Regions from separate parts of the Priestia sp. Y58 genome, predicted to be linked through region 4. Evidence: riboswitches for the same ligand, from Rfam matches in the RefSeq annotation. Region 4 holds a riboswitch; each other region holds the start of a gene.

Evidence for each region. A riboswitch is a leader RNA that binds a small molecule or an ion and turns the genes downstream of it on or off. The one in region 4 is predicted to bind S-adenosylmethionine.
Region 1: linked by a shared signal. The riboswitch ahead of MMB68_RS18050 (phosphoadenylyl-sulfate reductase) and the one ahead of MMB68_RS00170 (sulfite oxidase-like oxidoreductase) in region 4 are both predicted to bind S-adenosylmethionine.
Region 2: linked by a shared signal. The riboswitch ahead of mtnW (2,3-diketo-5-methylthiopentyl-1-phosphate enolase) and the one ahead of MMB68_RS00170 (sulfite oxidase-like oxidoreductase) in region 4 are both predicted to bind S-adenosylmethionine.
Region 3: linked by a shared signal. The riboswitch ahead of MMB68_RS01055 (hypothetical protein) and the one ahead of MMB68_RS00170 (sulfite oxidase-like oxidoreductase) in region 4 are both predicted to bind S-adenosylmethionine.

Annotation. Positions count from the first base shown of each region.
Region 1 covers NZ_JAKWFL010000006.1:7,773-11,043, reverse strand. Annotated here, with positions in the region: gene MMB68_RS18060 (VOC family protein) at 1-380, opposite strand, end outside; gene cdaS (sporulation-specific diadenylate cyclase CdaS) at 478-1,104, opposite strand; SAM riboswitch class I at 1,418-1,520, shown strand; gene MMB68_RS18050 (phosphoadenylyl-sulfate reductase) at 1,775-2,488, shown strand; gene MMB68_RS18045 (inorganic phosphate transporter) at 2,508-3,271, shown strand, end outside.
Region 2 covers NZ_JAKWFL010000004.1:242,476-245,746, reverse strand. Annotated here, with positions in the region: gene MMB68_RS14520 (2-hydroxy-3-keto-5-methylthiopentenyl-1-phosphate phosphatase) at 1-41, opposite strand, end outside; gene mtnW (2,3-diketo-5-methylthiopentyl-1-phosphate enolase) at 38-1,282, opposite strand; SAM riboswitch class I at 1,363-1,469, opposite strand; gene MMB68_RS14510 (pyridoxal phosphate-dependent aminotransferase) at 1,600-2,772, opposite strand; gene MMB68_RS14505 (carbon-nitrogen family hydrolase) at 2,884-3,271, shown strand, end outside.
Region 3 covers NZ_JAKWFL010000001.1:184,458-187,728, reverse strand. Annotated here, with positions in the region: gene MMB68_RS01070 (hypothetical protein) at 73-513, shown strand; gene MMB68_RS01065 (GNAT family N-acetyltransferase) at 594-1,040, shown strand; gene MMB68_RS01060 (hypothetical protein) at 1,053-1,349, opposite strand; SAM riboswitch class I at 1,471-1,572, shown strand; gene MMB68_RS01055 (hypothetical protein) at 1,642-1,980, shown strand; gene MMB68_RS01050 (DUF1540 domain-containing protein) at 2,081-2,239, shown strand; gene alaP (alanine permease AlaP) at 2,555-3,271, shown strand, end outside.
Region 4 covers NZ_JAKWFL010000001.1:21,527-24,797, reverse strand. Annotated here, with positions in the region: gene MMB68_RS00180 (putative polysaccharide biosynthesis protein) at 1-1,004, shown strand, start outside; gene MMB68_RS00175 (hypothetical protein) at 1,024-1,392, shown strand; SAM riboswitch class I at 1,537-1,643, shown strand; gene MMB68_RS00170 (sulfite oxidase-like oxidoreductase) at 1,719-2,381, shown strand; gene MMB68_RS00165 (MogA/MoaB family molybdenum cofactor biosynthesis protein) at 2,415-2,927, opposite strand; gene moaC (cyclic pyranopterin monophosphate synthase MoaC) at 2,940-3,271, opposite strand, start outside.

The DNA.
Region 1 (3,271 bases), on a different contig from region 4:
CTTTTTACTTCGTAATATTCAATCCATTCTTTGTCTGGACCGTAGAAAAATAAGTATCTTGCTCCATTTGGCAAAGTTACAATGTTTTCTTCCACAAATGAAACGCCTGCTGATTTTAAACGCTCAAACTCCTCTTCAATTCCATCTACTGCTAGCGCGAAATGATGTACTTTACCTTCGTTAGGTAAGCTTGAGTTATACCCTTGAATTAACTCTACGATTACATTGCCTTCTAAACCTAGAAAAGCTAGCTTCAAAGATGGATCGGTATGTGGTAGTGTTTCGATGAGCTCTAATCCCACTTTTTGCGTATAGAACTCAATAGATTCTTCTATATCCTTTACTTGAACGCCTACATGTTCAAATTTTAAAATTGTCATATGCATCACCCGTATCTATAGTATGTAAAAACTATGAAATATATTAAAGAGAAAGGATATAGAAGTCAAGATAGGGCTGCTTATCAGGAAAGGGCTCTTAAATCATATTTTTGCTGGAGTGAATAGGGTAGAGGCTTCCATCAAGAGCAAACGAAATTTTGCCTGTTTCTTCAGATACAACTAAAATTAATGCATCCGATTTTTCCGACATTCCAATGGCTGCACGGTGACGTGTTCCCAATTTTTTGGTCGTTGAAATAATAGACGAGAGAGGTAAAACATTAGCAGCTGAGATAAGCTGATTATTTCTAATTAGGACGGCTCCGTCATGTAAGGGTGTCCCTGGATAGAACAGTGTTTCAACTAGCGTAGCGCTGACAGGAGCTTGAATAGGCATTCCTTTTTGAATAAGAGGGTCTACATTTTGTTCCCGTTCAATGACAATTAAAGCGCCGTGACGTTTCTCAGAAAGGTTATGAATAGCTAAGGACAGAGCAGCATATTCAAATGTATAAGGCGATAAGTAATGACGCAAGTAATAAGAGGCGGCCGTAGCTTGAACATCTTGAAATAACCTTCTCATCTCCTCAAAATCACATAGGATACAATGATCACTCGTGTCTAAATGTTTAATTAAATTAGAGGCTTCAGTTGAAATTTGCTGTAAATATGTTCGCACATTATTTTTAATTGTATCGTCTAATTGAAAAGGTTGTCTCTCCATCTTATATAGCTCCTATCTGTCAGTCAGTGTTATCTGTAATGTGTGCTAATGTGGGTGAATTATCCGTAAAGCTTATAAATCCCTTATTAATTTTATAGGGAGGTTTTGTGTTTTATTTAGCAAGAGAATATAAAAAGTTGGAGAAAAAAGAAAGCGTTTTATAAACTGGTATGTTCACATTTGGTTTAAATTTACATATGTTGTTTTAAATAAAAGTATAGATATTTCTGTGAATTTAAAGTATAGTTTTCTTATCGGATATATGATTTTTAATGTTGACAAATATTCTAAATATGCTAAAATTTTTAAAAAATGCTTATCAAGAGTGGTGGAGGGATCTGGCCCGCTGAACCCCGGCAACCTGCTTAGCAAGGTGCTAACTCCAGCAAAGTGTGTATCATTTTGAAAGATAAGGTGAAAATTTATTGCCTACCCAGTCTTTCAATATGGAAGACTTTTTATTTTGATATAGCGCAAGCGATAATTTAAGGAAGGACATTAATGACTGTAACCCCCGACTTAAAACAAATCTTTGAGCACGTGGAAGCAAAGTAAGAATTAAATAGTTTCGCTGACTAGACACACTAGAGGCGGTTTTATCCAATTCTAGTGGGTAAAACCGTCTTTTTTTATTGGATAACGCGGATAACTAAGAATTGGAGTGAAGAAAATGGCAGACTTATATACGTACGAAAACTGGAGTGATACATTTCCAGAGTTCGACAGTGAAGACGAAACAAAAGGAGCCCTTTCAGCATTGCAGTGGGCGTATGATACCTACGGAGATTCAATTATTTATGCATCAAGCTTTGGTATTGAAGGGATCGTGTTAATTGATTTAATTTCAAAAGTGAAAAAAGATGCTGAAATTGTCTTTTTAGATACGGGCGTTCATTTTAAAGAAACATATGAAGTAATTGATGCAATTAAAGAACGCTTTCCTGATTTGCGTATTCATATGAAAAAACCGGATTTAACGCTTGCAGAACAAGCTGAGAAACATGGAGATGAGCTTTGGAAGAGTCAGCCTAACTTATGCTGTCAAATTCGAAAAATCATCCCGTTAAGGGAATCTCTTGCTCCTTATGATGCGTGGATTTCTGGTTTGAGACGCGAGCAGTCTGAATCTCGTGCCAACACGAATTATTTTAATAAAGATGAGAAATTCAAGAAAGTGAAAGTCTGCCCGTTAATTCATTGGTCTTGGAAAGAAGTTTGGCGCTATGTGTATAAGCATGATTTACCATATAACAAACTTCATGATCAAGGCTACCCAAGCATCGGCTGTGAGCCCTGTACCGCACCTGCCTACAATGTAGACGATTTACGTTCAGGAAGATGGGCAGGTACACAAAAAGTTGAATGCGGATTACACGAATCTTAAATACGAAAGAGCTGAATAAATGATGCTTTTATATGTTGCCTTTATCATTGCGCTTTTTTTTGCAATGAATATTGGGGCAAGCGGTGCAGCAGCAGCTATGGGCGTTTCATACGGCTCCGGTGCGATTAAAAAGCGAAGAGTAGCCCTGTTCATCTGTGCTGTAGGTATTGTGCTCGGAGCCATTATCGGGGGCGGCGAGGTGGTAAAAACCATCAGTTCAGGTATCATACCTGAAAAATTGCTGTCAGTAGAATTAGTTATTATCATTCTGGCTGCTGCAACGCTGTCACTCTTTTTCGCGAATTTAATTGGTATCCCTCTATCAACAAGTGAAGTAACGGTTGGTTCAGTTGTTGGAGTAGGAGTAGCTTATCAATCTCTGTATGTGGAAAAACTTTTAGTTATCATGTCTTTTTGGATTATTGTTCCGCTGGTTTCATTTGTTATTGCTTTTTTGATTGGAAAAGTGATAAAACGCAGAGCGCATAAAAAAGAAGTAGAGGGAAAATGGAAAAGAGTTTTAACGATTTTAGTTATAGCCACGGGATTCTTTGAAGCCTTCTCAGCTGGAATGAATAACGTGGCAAATGCTGTCGGTCCTCTAGTAGGAGCTGGATTAATGGATGCCACAACGGGTGTCATAGCAGGAGGATTGGCTGTGGCGCTTGGAGCCCTTTTACTAGGAGGCAGAGTTATTGAAACAAACGGGAAAAAAATTACTCGCTATTCTGTAGGAGAAGGGTGCATTATCTCGGGTACTGGTGCTTCTCTTGTTACAGCAGC
Region 2 (3,271 bases), on a different contig from region 4:
ATTGTTCCATCAAAGTCACAAAAGATTTTTAACGATGTCATGCTTTCACCTCTACTGTTCCCCATAGTTGCAAAGCTTTTTGCAACTCTTTTGATTCTTCCGCTTTTTCGGCTAGTGTTTGATGAGAGAGTACTGCATCTATCGCCGCACGGAATGCCTTTCCTCCTCCGATAGCGCCGTCTGGATGACCGTGAACTCCGCCTCCTGCATTGATAATGCTGTCGATTCCAAAGTCCTTCACAAGCTGCGGTACCATTCCAGGATGAATTCCTGCTGAAGGAACCGGGAAAGTCTGCTTATATTTGTACACAGGACGCGTTAATTCGTAGGCAATGCCTGTCGTGTCTTCAAGAGAAAGCGCTACGCTTCCGTATGGTGATGGAAATAGCGAAAAATCTGCTCCGGCTAAGCGTAATAGCTTTCCAAGCAGTAATGAATTTGAAAAACCGTAAAACTCTGATGGCGTAAGCGCTCCGCTAACAGCTGGGTGAGCCATAATCGGCAAGTTAATTTCATCATCTTCTCGAAGTGCCTGCAGTACGTCTAATCCGTAAGCAAATACGTTGAATAAAAGAGCATCGGCTCCTAGCTCAGCTGCTTTTCTCGCTTTTTCTTTTAATTCAAACGTTCGTCCCGTTAAATTAACAGCATACAGCGTGCGGTGTCCCGTTTTTTCGTATACTTCATTCAGTACTTTTTTTCCCTCTGTAACGCGAGCTTCAAAAGGTGTTCGTTCACTATCAAACAAAATCTCGTCGTCTTTAACCAAATCCACTCCGCCAAGCGCTTGCTCACGCAGCTGAGTTGTTAAGTACGTCATGTCTCTTCCAATCACGCCTTTAAAAATACTCATCACAAGCGGACGGTCATAAACGCCTAGTTTCTCTCGTATACCTTCTATTCCAAAGCGCGGTCCTGGGAATTCAGCTAATAATTCATCAGGAAAATCCAAGTCTAATAATTTCACTTTTCCATCAAGTGATAGTTTTCCGAAAACAGTAACTAAAATAGCCGGTAAATCTCTTGAAAAGTTGGCAGTTGGATAAGCAATTTTGACAATAGCCTGCTTAACCTCTCTGCCTAAATATCCGTTAACACGTTCGCAATCTTGAAGCTCCGTTACGGACACGACGCGCCCTTTATGCTTTTGAAGCTGCTGCTGATCTAAAAGCGGCAGATCTGTCCATGAGCCGACGGTTAGTCCTAAAGCGATTCCTTCCGCTTTTTTATGAAAATTTCCTTTATTGTCATGTAGTAAGTAGCTTGCAACGATTTCACTCATTATGCTAAAAACTCCCTTGCTGTTTAATATCGTTAATAAAAAAAACCTCTTCTGTGATTAAGAAGAGGCTTTCGTTGCTCTTCTTATCTCTCAGCTGCTGCTGCAAGAATTAGCACCGTGCTTAACATGCGTTAAGTCGGTTGCCGGGCTTCATCGGGCTAGTCCCTCCACCTACTCTTAATAAGAAAGTTGCTATTTATTTAAATTGAATTCGTAGATTATATACTAAATAAAAAATACCGCTAGGATTTATCGGTTATTAATCTCGTTAACTTCTTACATATTAAGCCAACTCAAAAAGGATTGTCAATGCGTTTTTAAAATAAATTTAATTTTTTTATTCGAGATACAGCTTCTCTCATGCGCTCTTCATCCGTCAGCAGTCCTACGCGCACATAGCCTTCACCATATGTTCCGAAGCCTACTCCAGGTGCCACTACAACGTGGGCTTTTTCAAGAAGTAAATCTGAAAATTGTTCAGAAGTATATCCTCCAGGAACTTTTAGCCATGCAAAAAAGGAGCCCGCTGGAGATGTAACGTCCCAACCAATTTCTCGAAGCCCTTGAATAAATGTATTGCGTCTAGATTCATAGCGCTTAACTAAATCATTCACACATTGTTGAGATTCTAACAGAGCTGCGGCTGCTGCCTCTTGAACCGCTCCAAAGAGACTGACATACATATGATCTTGAAGAAGATTAATAGCTTCTACTACACTTTCATTTCCTACAGCAAATCCAACTCGCCATCCCGCCATGTTATACGTTTTAGAAAGAGTATAAATTTCAATTCCCGTCTCTTTTGCACCAGGAGTCTGTAAAAAGCTGATTGGCTTTTTACCATCAAATCCAATTGCTCCGTAGGCAAAGTCGTGTACCACACAAATATCGTGCTTGGCAGCAAACGCCACGGTGTCTTCAAAAAATTCTGCCGTTGCCACTGCACCAGTAGGATTATTGGGATAGTTTAAAAACATGAGCTTTGCCTGTTCTTTAGCACGTTCACTTATCTCTTCGTATACGGGTAGAAAATGATTTTTAGCCGTGAGCGGCATCACTTCCATCTTGGCTTTTGCAAGCTCTACTCCAGACCAGTAATCAGGATATCCAGGATCCGGAACCAGCACCGTATCTCCAGGGTTTAATAAGCACTGCGGGATTTCAACAAGTCCACCCTTCCCGCCAAACAAAATAGCTACTTCTTTTTCGGGATCCACATCAACCCCGTATTCTCGCTTATAAAAAGTCGCAACGGCCTCTTTCAAAAACTGATGCCCCCGAAATGGAGAATATTTATGATGTATAGGATTAGCGCTTGCTTTTTGCAGTGTTTCTACAATATGTGAAGGAGTAGGCTGATCAGGATTTCCCTGCCCTAAGTTAATAACGTCGTGCCCTTGGGCCATTACTTTTCCTACCTTGCCTACAAGTGATGCAAAAAATTGTTTTGGTAAACTTTTTAATAGTTCCGATTGCTCAAATTGTTTCATCATCGCACACCTTCTCAAAAAATTCTTGAAATTCTAGTCACAAATAATATATTGTAATACTCAACTTGTAAAGTCATTTTTTTCAACTACTAAAAAAGGACGGATGATAAAGTGAGTGTAAAAATTACGTGTTTGCAGCTTGATATTGCGTTTGGAAACCCAACTAAAAACCGAAAATATATTCAACAAAAAATGACAGAAGCTCTGAAAGAAAACCCTGATATCCTGGTGCTTCCTGAGCTATGGGATACAGCTTATGATTTGACGCGGCTAGACGAAATTGCAGATGATGAAGGACAGCAGGCCAAGCAATTAATCTCTCAGTTTGCTAAAACGAACGAAGTAAATATTGTGGCAGGCTCGATCGCGAAAAAAACAGAGCAAGGCGTCACGAATACGATGTATATTTTTGACCGAAAAGGTCGTGAAGTATCACAATACAGTAAACTGCACTTGTTTAAATTAATGGATGAGCACCTCTATCTAGAAGCAGGAACGG
Region 3 (3,271 bases), 160 kb from region 4:
TTAAAGCGTTTATCATAATTTTTAGCGTAACGGGAGATGCTACTACTAAAATTTCTAAGGAGATTAAAATCTATGAAAAGACTATTTTATACAGTCAGCACTTTTTGTTTTGTTTGGCTTGCTTGTGCAACTATTCACGTCAGTGCTCTTTCCATTGAAAAGCTTCCAATGAAGAAATCATCTGAACAATGGGCCGTTGAGCTGACAAAAGCGAGCATGACCGGAGATAATCAGTTAAAGTGGAAAAATAACGTCTATCATACATATGGATTAACCGTTGAAAACATTGGAAAAGATGTAGAGCGCGTACAGGTCCAAGCTTTTCGGCATGAAGGAAAAAACAAGGCAAAATACAGCTTGTTTTCTCCCATTGAAAGGTCTAACTTAAGCAAAAGCGGTCAGCGTTTTCGCTATGCGAATTTTGCTGTTCCTGGAAAAGCGGCAGGTTTAGACATTATGATTAACTGGACGGACGAACAAGGCAATCATCAAGAACATTTTGAATTTAAATAAAAGTCTTCGCTTAGGCGAAGACTTTTTTTGCAGGAATTTATCCTCGCATGTGGAAAACGAACACGAAAGGAGAGATCGTAATGATTGCAAAAGCTACTGAAGAAGAAATACAGGAAATTCGGACAAAATCTGCTGATGCGCTGTTTGAAGGAACAATGAAGCAGTTTCATCCGTCAGCTGAACGCGTAAATGAACTAGTTGGTAGTGCCCTTAAAAAAGGCTGTTATTATTTAGTTTCGAGACAAGAAAATAAACTCGCAGGCTGGGTTCTTATCGGCCCGTCTGCCGACTTCTTTTCAAAAGAAGAAATTGGCTTTATCTATGAATTATATGTTGTACCGGAATACCGCGGGCAAGGTCTAGCCAAGCCGTTAATGCAAAAAGCAATCAATGAATTGTCTATCAAAGGATATCCTGAAATCAGACTCAGCGTTCATGCTGGGAATTTTGCACAGCATGTGTATCGTGACCTTGGATTTGTAGATAAACAAATATCAATGACCTTACAGATGGTAAAACGTCCGTAACGTTGGTGAATGTCAGCGAGTCCATAAAACATAAGATGTTATACATGCGATGAGGTTCGGTAATGAAAGTAAAAGTAAATAAGTAGCCCAAACAGCGCCTTTATCTAGTACTTCAACGGCTCCGCCACCTGTATTGTCTGAGGAGGGGGGATCTTCAAGCACGTTCATAATCAGAGCCGCCGCTGCTAAAATAATCCCTCCAATGCTTCCGGTTGTTTTGACAATTGCAACGTGGAAAGTAGATGAAAAGGCAATGCTAAGAAGCAGCAGCAAGCTTCCCAAAAAAGCAGATAACATATATCGTTTCATGTGCTCACCATCCTTTATAAAATCATACCATATTTTACTTCTTTTTTCTTTTTATTGAAAAGCTATTGACGTAACCTATAAAACATATTAGAATAGTCAGAAATAATTTAAAAGCGAAATATTCTTATCTAGAGAGGTGGAGGGACTGGCCCTTTGAAGCCTCAGCAACCACAATTATTGAATGGTGCTAATTCCAGCATAGCCTAGCTCTGACAGATAAGAAGAGGAATCTTTTTCTATGATGAAACCCTCTTCTTAGGAAGAAACATTTCGTATAGAAAAGGTGATGACATTGAATAATAAACAAACGGCTTTATGCATTGACGATTATTTAGATATATACTTATTAGCAAAAGAAATAAAAGACGAAACGTGGCAGCAGGAAATCTTAGCCGCGCTAAAAACGCAGCAAAGTCGTTCATTTGAAGAAAAACAATGCGCCCTCGTTCAAGAGATATGGGAAGATTTTAAACAGTTAAATGAAGATATTTCTTTTACGTATCGCTTGATTCAAGAAGAGCCAACTAACGAACAATTTCAGGCTAAATTAAGGAAATTAAGAGAACGGCGGATCACGCTGAGCCGTGAGTTATATTTAGCTAAAAAACAGTATGTTGAACACACGCAATAAAAAGATCCGCTTGATAAACAAGCGGTTTTTTTGCGTGAAAATGTTAGAATCGTTATATTTCGGGTAGTGAATAGATAAGAAAAGCAAAGGAGGGATAACAGTGGCACAAGGTGTATTATGTGAAGTGAATGAGTGTATGTATTGGAAGTCCGGAAATAAATGCAGTGCAGAGTCCATTTACGTTGTGAGTCCTGAAAGTAGTCACCATGTTTCTGAAATGGAAGAACCTGGATGTAAAACTTTTGAACCCGCGAGATAAATGCTAGTTTTTATAAAAAAGCATAAAATGAACGATGCGCTGACGGAGTTGAGTCGGCGTTTTTCTATTTTTAAAAAATACTATTACTTAGGTGCAATAATAAATACATAGTAAAAAAGCAGTGTCTGCATCTAATTGTGCGTTTAAACAAAATGATAAGATAATTTTTTCGTTTTTCGACAAAAGAAAAGTGAGAGAAAGGTGATAGAATACAAATATATAGCCTAGCTGACTTTTAGCACAAACTTATATGAAAGCGCTAACAAAAGGCTGTATTCATCTCGTTTTGACAGATTGGAAAAAGGGGAGACGTTTATGCAGGGGAAAACTCAGGGGAAAGAATTGAAACGCGGGTTAGAAGAAAGACATGTGACGCTGATGTCCTTAGGAGCAGCCATAGGGGTAGGGCTGTTTCTTGGATCTGCATCTGCTATTAAATTAGCAGGACCAGGAATATTATTGGCGTACGGATTTAGCGGAATGATTATGTTTTTTATTATGAGAGCACTTGGAGAAATGGCTATTCAAAAACCTGTTGCAGGTTCATTCAGCAAGTACGCACGCGACTATTTAGGGCCGCTTGCTGGTTATTTAACAGGTTGGAACTACTGGTTTTTATGGGTTGTAACATGTATGGCTGAAATTACAGCCGTTGGTATTTATATGGGGTATTGGTATCCGGATGTACCAAACTGGATTTGGGCGTTATCCGCGCTTGTCATCATGACAACGGTTAACTTCTTAGCTGTTAAGGCATATGGTGAACTGGAATTTTGGTTTGCACTTATTAAAATTTTAGCGATTGTGTTAATGATTGCCGTTGGATTATTAATGATTGTGTTTGGAATAGGCAACGGCGGCGTTGCGACTGGTATCAAAAACTTGTGGGACAACGGCGGACTGTTCCCGAACGGATTCAAAGGTATTTTGCTGTCGCTGCAAATGGTTATGTTTGCGTATTTAGGAATTGAAATGATCGGCGTTACCGCAGGAGAAGTGAAAAATCCGGAAAAATCTTTAGCAAGAGCGATT
Region 4 (3,271 bases):
TTGGAGGCGTAGGGGGAATAGGGATTCTCGGTGCTGTTTATGTAAAACGCAAGCGGTTAATTATGAAAGAAGTGAACAGCGGAAAGAATAATAAATCCGTTTCATTTTCTTTGATGTTCAAAGAGCTTGTAACGTACGCTGTTCCGTTTGTATTAGTTGGTTTAGCTATTCCTATCTATCAAAATATTGATACGTTTACGATTAACATGCTCTTTCAATCAATAGGATATGGACAAGCTAAAGCCGAAACGATCAACTCCGTCATTGGATTAGCCCAGATTTTGGTGATGGTGCCGGTATCGTTAGCGACTGCCTTCAGCATGTCGCTGATTCCGGGCATTACGTCTTCTTTTGTACAAGGAAATTTACGGGAAGTAAAAGGGAAAATTACAAAAACGCTGCAGCTGCTGTTGTTTTTTACTCTTCCTGCTGCCGTGGGGCTTTGTTTATTAGGCAAGCCGGTATATATGATGATTTTTGGAGCGAAAAACAGTCCTGAAATCGGTGGAGTTGTTTTACAATGGTATGCGCCTGCTGCGATTCTTTTTGCTCTTTTTACCGTAACAGCCGCAATTCTCCAAGGAATTAATCAACAAAAGAAGCTAATTTTAGGCTTGGGCTTAGGAATTGTTGTGAAGATAGTATTAAACGTACTGTTGGTTTCAAGCTTAAAAGAAATTGGACCGGTTGTCGCGACTTACGGAGGGTATGGTGTATCGGTTATATATAACTTCTATTTAATTGAAAAATCTATTTCTTACCGAGTTCAATCACTGGGACAAGCTGCGTTGACACCTGTTTTATTAGTAAGTGTGATGTCAGCCGCTGTAATTATCGGCAATTATACTTCTCACTATTTTTTAGAAAATAAGCTGTCTGCATCTTCACTTGCGATTAGCACATCTTGTATTTCAATTGCTTTAGGTGCTGCCGTGTATCTAGGACTTGGCGTAAAAACAAGTTTAGGGCAATCTGTTGTATTAAATAGAAGAAAAAGAATGTAAATGTAAAGGAGAGAAAGGTGTGTCAAAACGATTTTTACTAACCGTAGCGGCTGGAGGATGTATCATCATTTTCGGCGCGCTGCTGCTATTAAATTGGGAAAGAGTGTTTGGCGATTATCGTCCGATTCAAACAGCAACAGCTGTATTCAAGTTAGAGGTGGGAAGTCAAGGTGTAGCAAAGACTACGGATTCAGATGATGCTCTTCACTATATGGTGAAAAAAGGACATTTAGATGAATATATTCATATGATGAACGAAAAAGGCTATGTGTTAAAAGAAAAAGATATTGATCATAACCGACTTGTTTTTAACGATGGACAAGAGGATGAGCAAATTTACTACAAGCGCTTTGCTAGGAAGTATACGATGATTGATGGAGAAGGGTAAAGGCTTTATATGGTATTTTAGTAGACTAAAACCTTATAACCCTATCTGTTTTTAAAGTTTTTTGGCGAAAAAGAAAAATAATATTGACAATTATGACAAAAAGCTTAATACTGACTTTATTACATAAAACAAATACAATTTGTTTCCTTATCAAGAGAGGTGGAGGGACTGGCCCTGTGAAACCCGGCAACCGCTGTCTATGACAGAATGGTGCCAAATCCTTAAGAGTGTATCGCTCTTAGAGATAAGGAAGAAGCTGAAACAAAGCTCTTCCTTATTTATTTAAGGAAGGGCTTTTTATGTACAAAAAACAACGAGGTGATTATTTGAACAAAGCAGACCGTATTAAACGAATGAAAACACCAGAAATTGATCCAAAGTATGAAGGACGAGTGCCTCCGGGGCAAGTAGTGACAGAGCGCTTTCCTATTTTGCATGAAGGCGACGTGCCGGAGTATAACTTAGAGGAGTGGACGCTTCGCGTGTTTGGGTTGGTAGACAAAGAAGTGACGCTTTCGTATCAAGATATATTGAACATGCCGCAAACAACGGTGAAATGTGATATTCACTGCGTAACGAGATGGACAAGACTTGATAATGAATTTACGGGCGTGCTGTTTACAGACTTTTTAAAAGCAGTTGGCGTGGAGTTGAAAAGTAAATACATCATGCTGCACGGAGATAATGACTATACGTCAAATATTGAAGTAAAAGATTTACTGAGAGCCGATATTCTTCTCGCTCATTCCTTTAACGGAGAGCCGCTTACAGCTAAGCACGGATATCCGCTGCGATTGGTTGTTCCGCATTTGTACTTTTGGAAAAGTGTTAAATGGCTTCGAGGCTTTGAAGCTATTGATGAAAATCATCCTGGCTTTTGGGAGCAAAACGGCTTTCATCTTAGAGGAGATCCGTTTAAAGAAGAGCGTTTTTCTGGAGAAGATTTAGGCATTCCAGAAGATGAGTGGGTACATAAAGACTATGATTAATAAAAATGCCTATGCACGCGCATAGGCATTTTGTCAGCGCTGGCGGTTTAATTCCCACACAACGTGGCGAAGTTCAGGCAAAATCAGTTTGGTCATAGCTAGACGAACAGCACCGCTTGATCCTGGTGTAGAAAAAACGGCTTTTTCGTTAATCGTCCCGGCAATTGCCCGGCTCATAATCGCTGCGCTGCCAATGTCTTCGGTGTAGCTCAGCATGCGAAACAGCTCGCCAAACCCAACGATTTCTTTATGAATCAGCGCTTGAACGGCTTCAATCGTAACGTCTCGTTTTGTAATGCCAGTCCCGCCGTTTGTGAGAACAACGTCAATGTCCTCATCACTGCATCCGGCAAGTATCGCTTGTTGAATCGACGTTTGGTCGTCTTTTACAATTTCATAGGAAGCGACTTGCATGTCATGTTCTTTCAGAAGTTGGATCATCAGCGCACCGCTTTTATCGGTTTCTTTTGTACGTGTGTCGGATACCGTAATGACTTTGCAGCGAACGGGCTGAGTTGCTTTAGATTTATGTTCATGTACGCTCATTATGTACCTCCTTTACGCTTCCGTACGCTTGTAGTCACCGTTTTTGCCGCCTGATTTTTCAAGCAGATACGTTTCGCCGATAATCATGCCTTTATCAATGGCTTTGCACATATCATAAACGGTTAGAGCGCAGGCAGAAGCGGCGGTTAAAGCTTCCATTTCAACGCCCGTTGAGCCTTCCGTTTTAACAGTTGCTTCTATTAATAAACGGTATTGATCATTGCTTGTATCCCAGTCAAATGAAAGGTTTACGCCTTTTAATAAAAGGGGGTGACACATCGGAATAATGTCAGACGTGCGTTTTGCAGCCATGATTCCCGCTATTTGTGCGACAGCAAGCACGT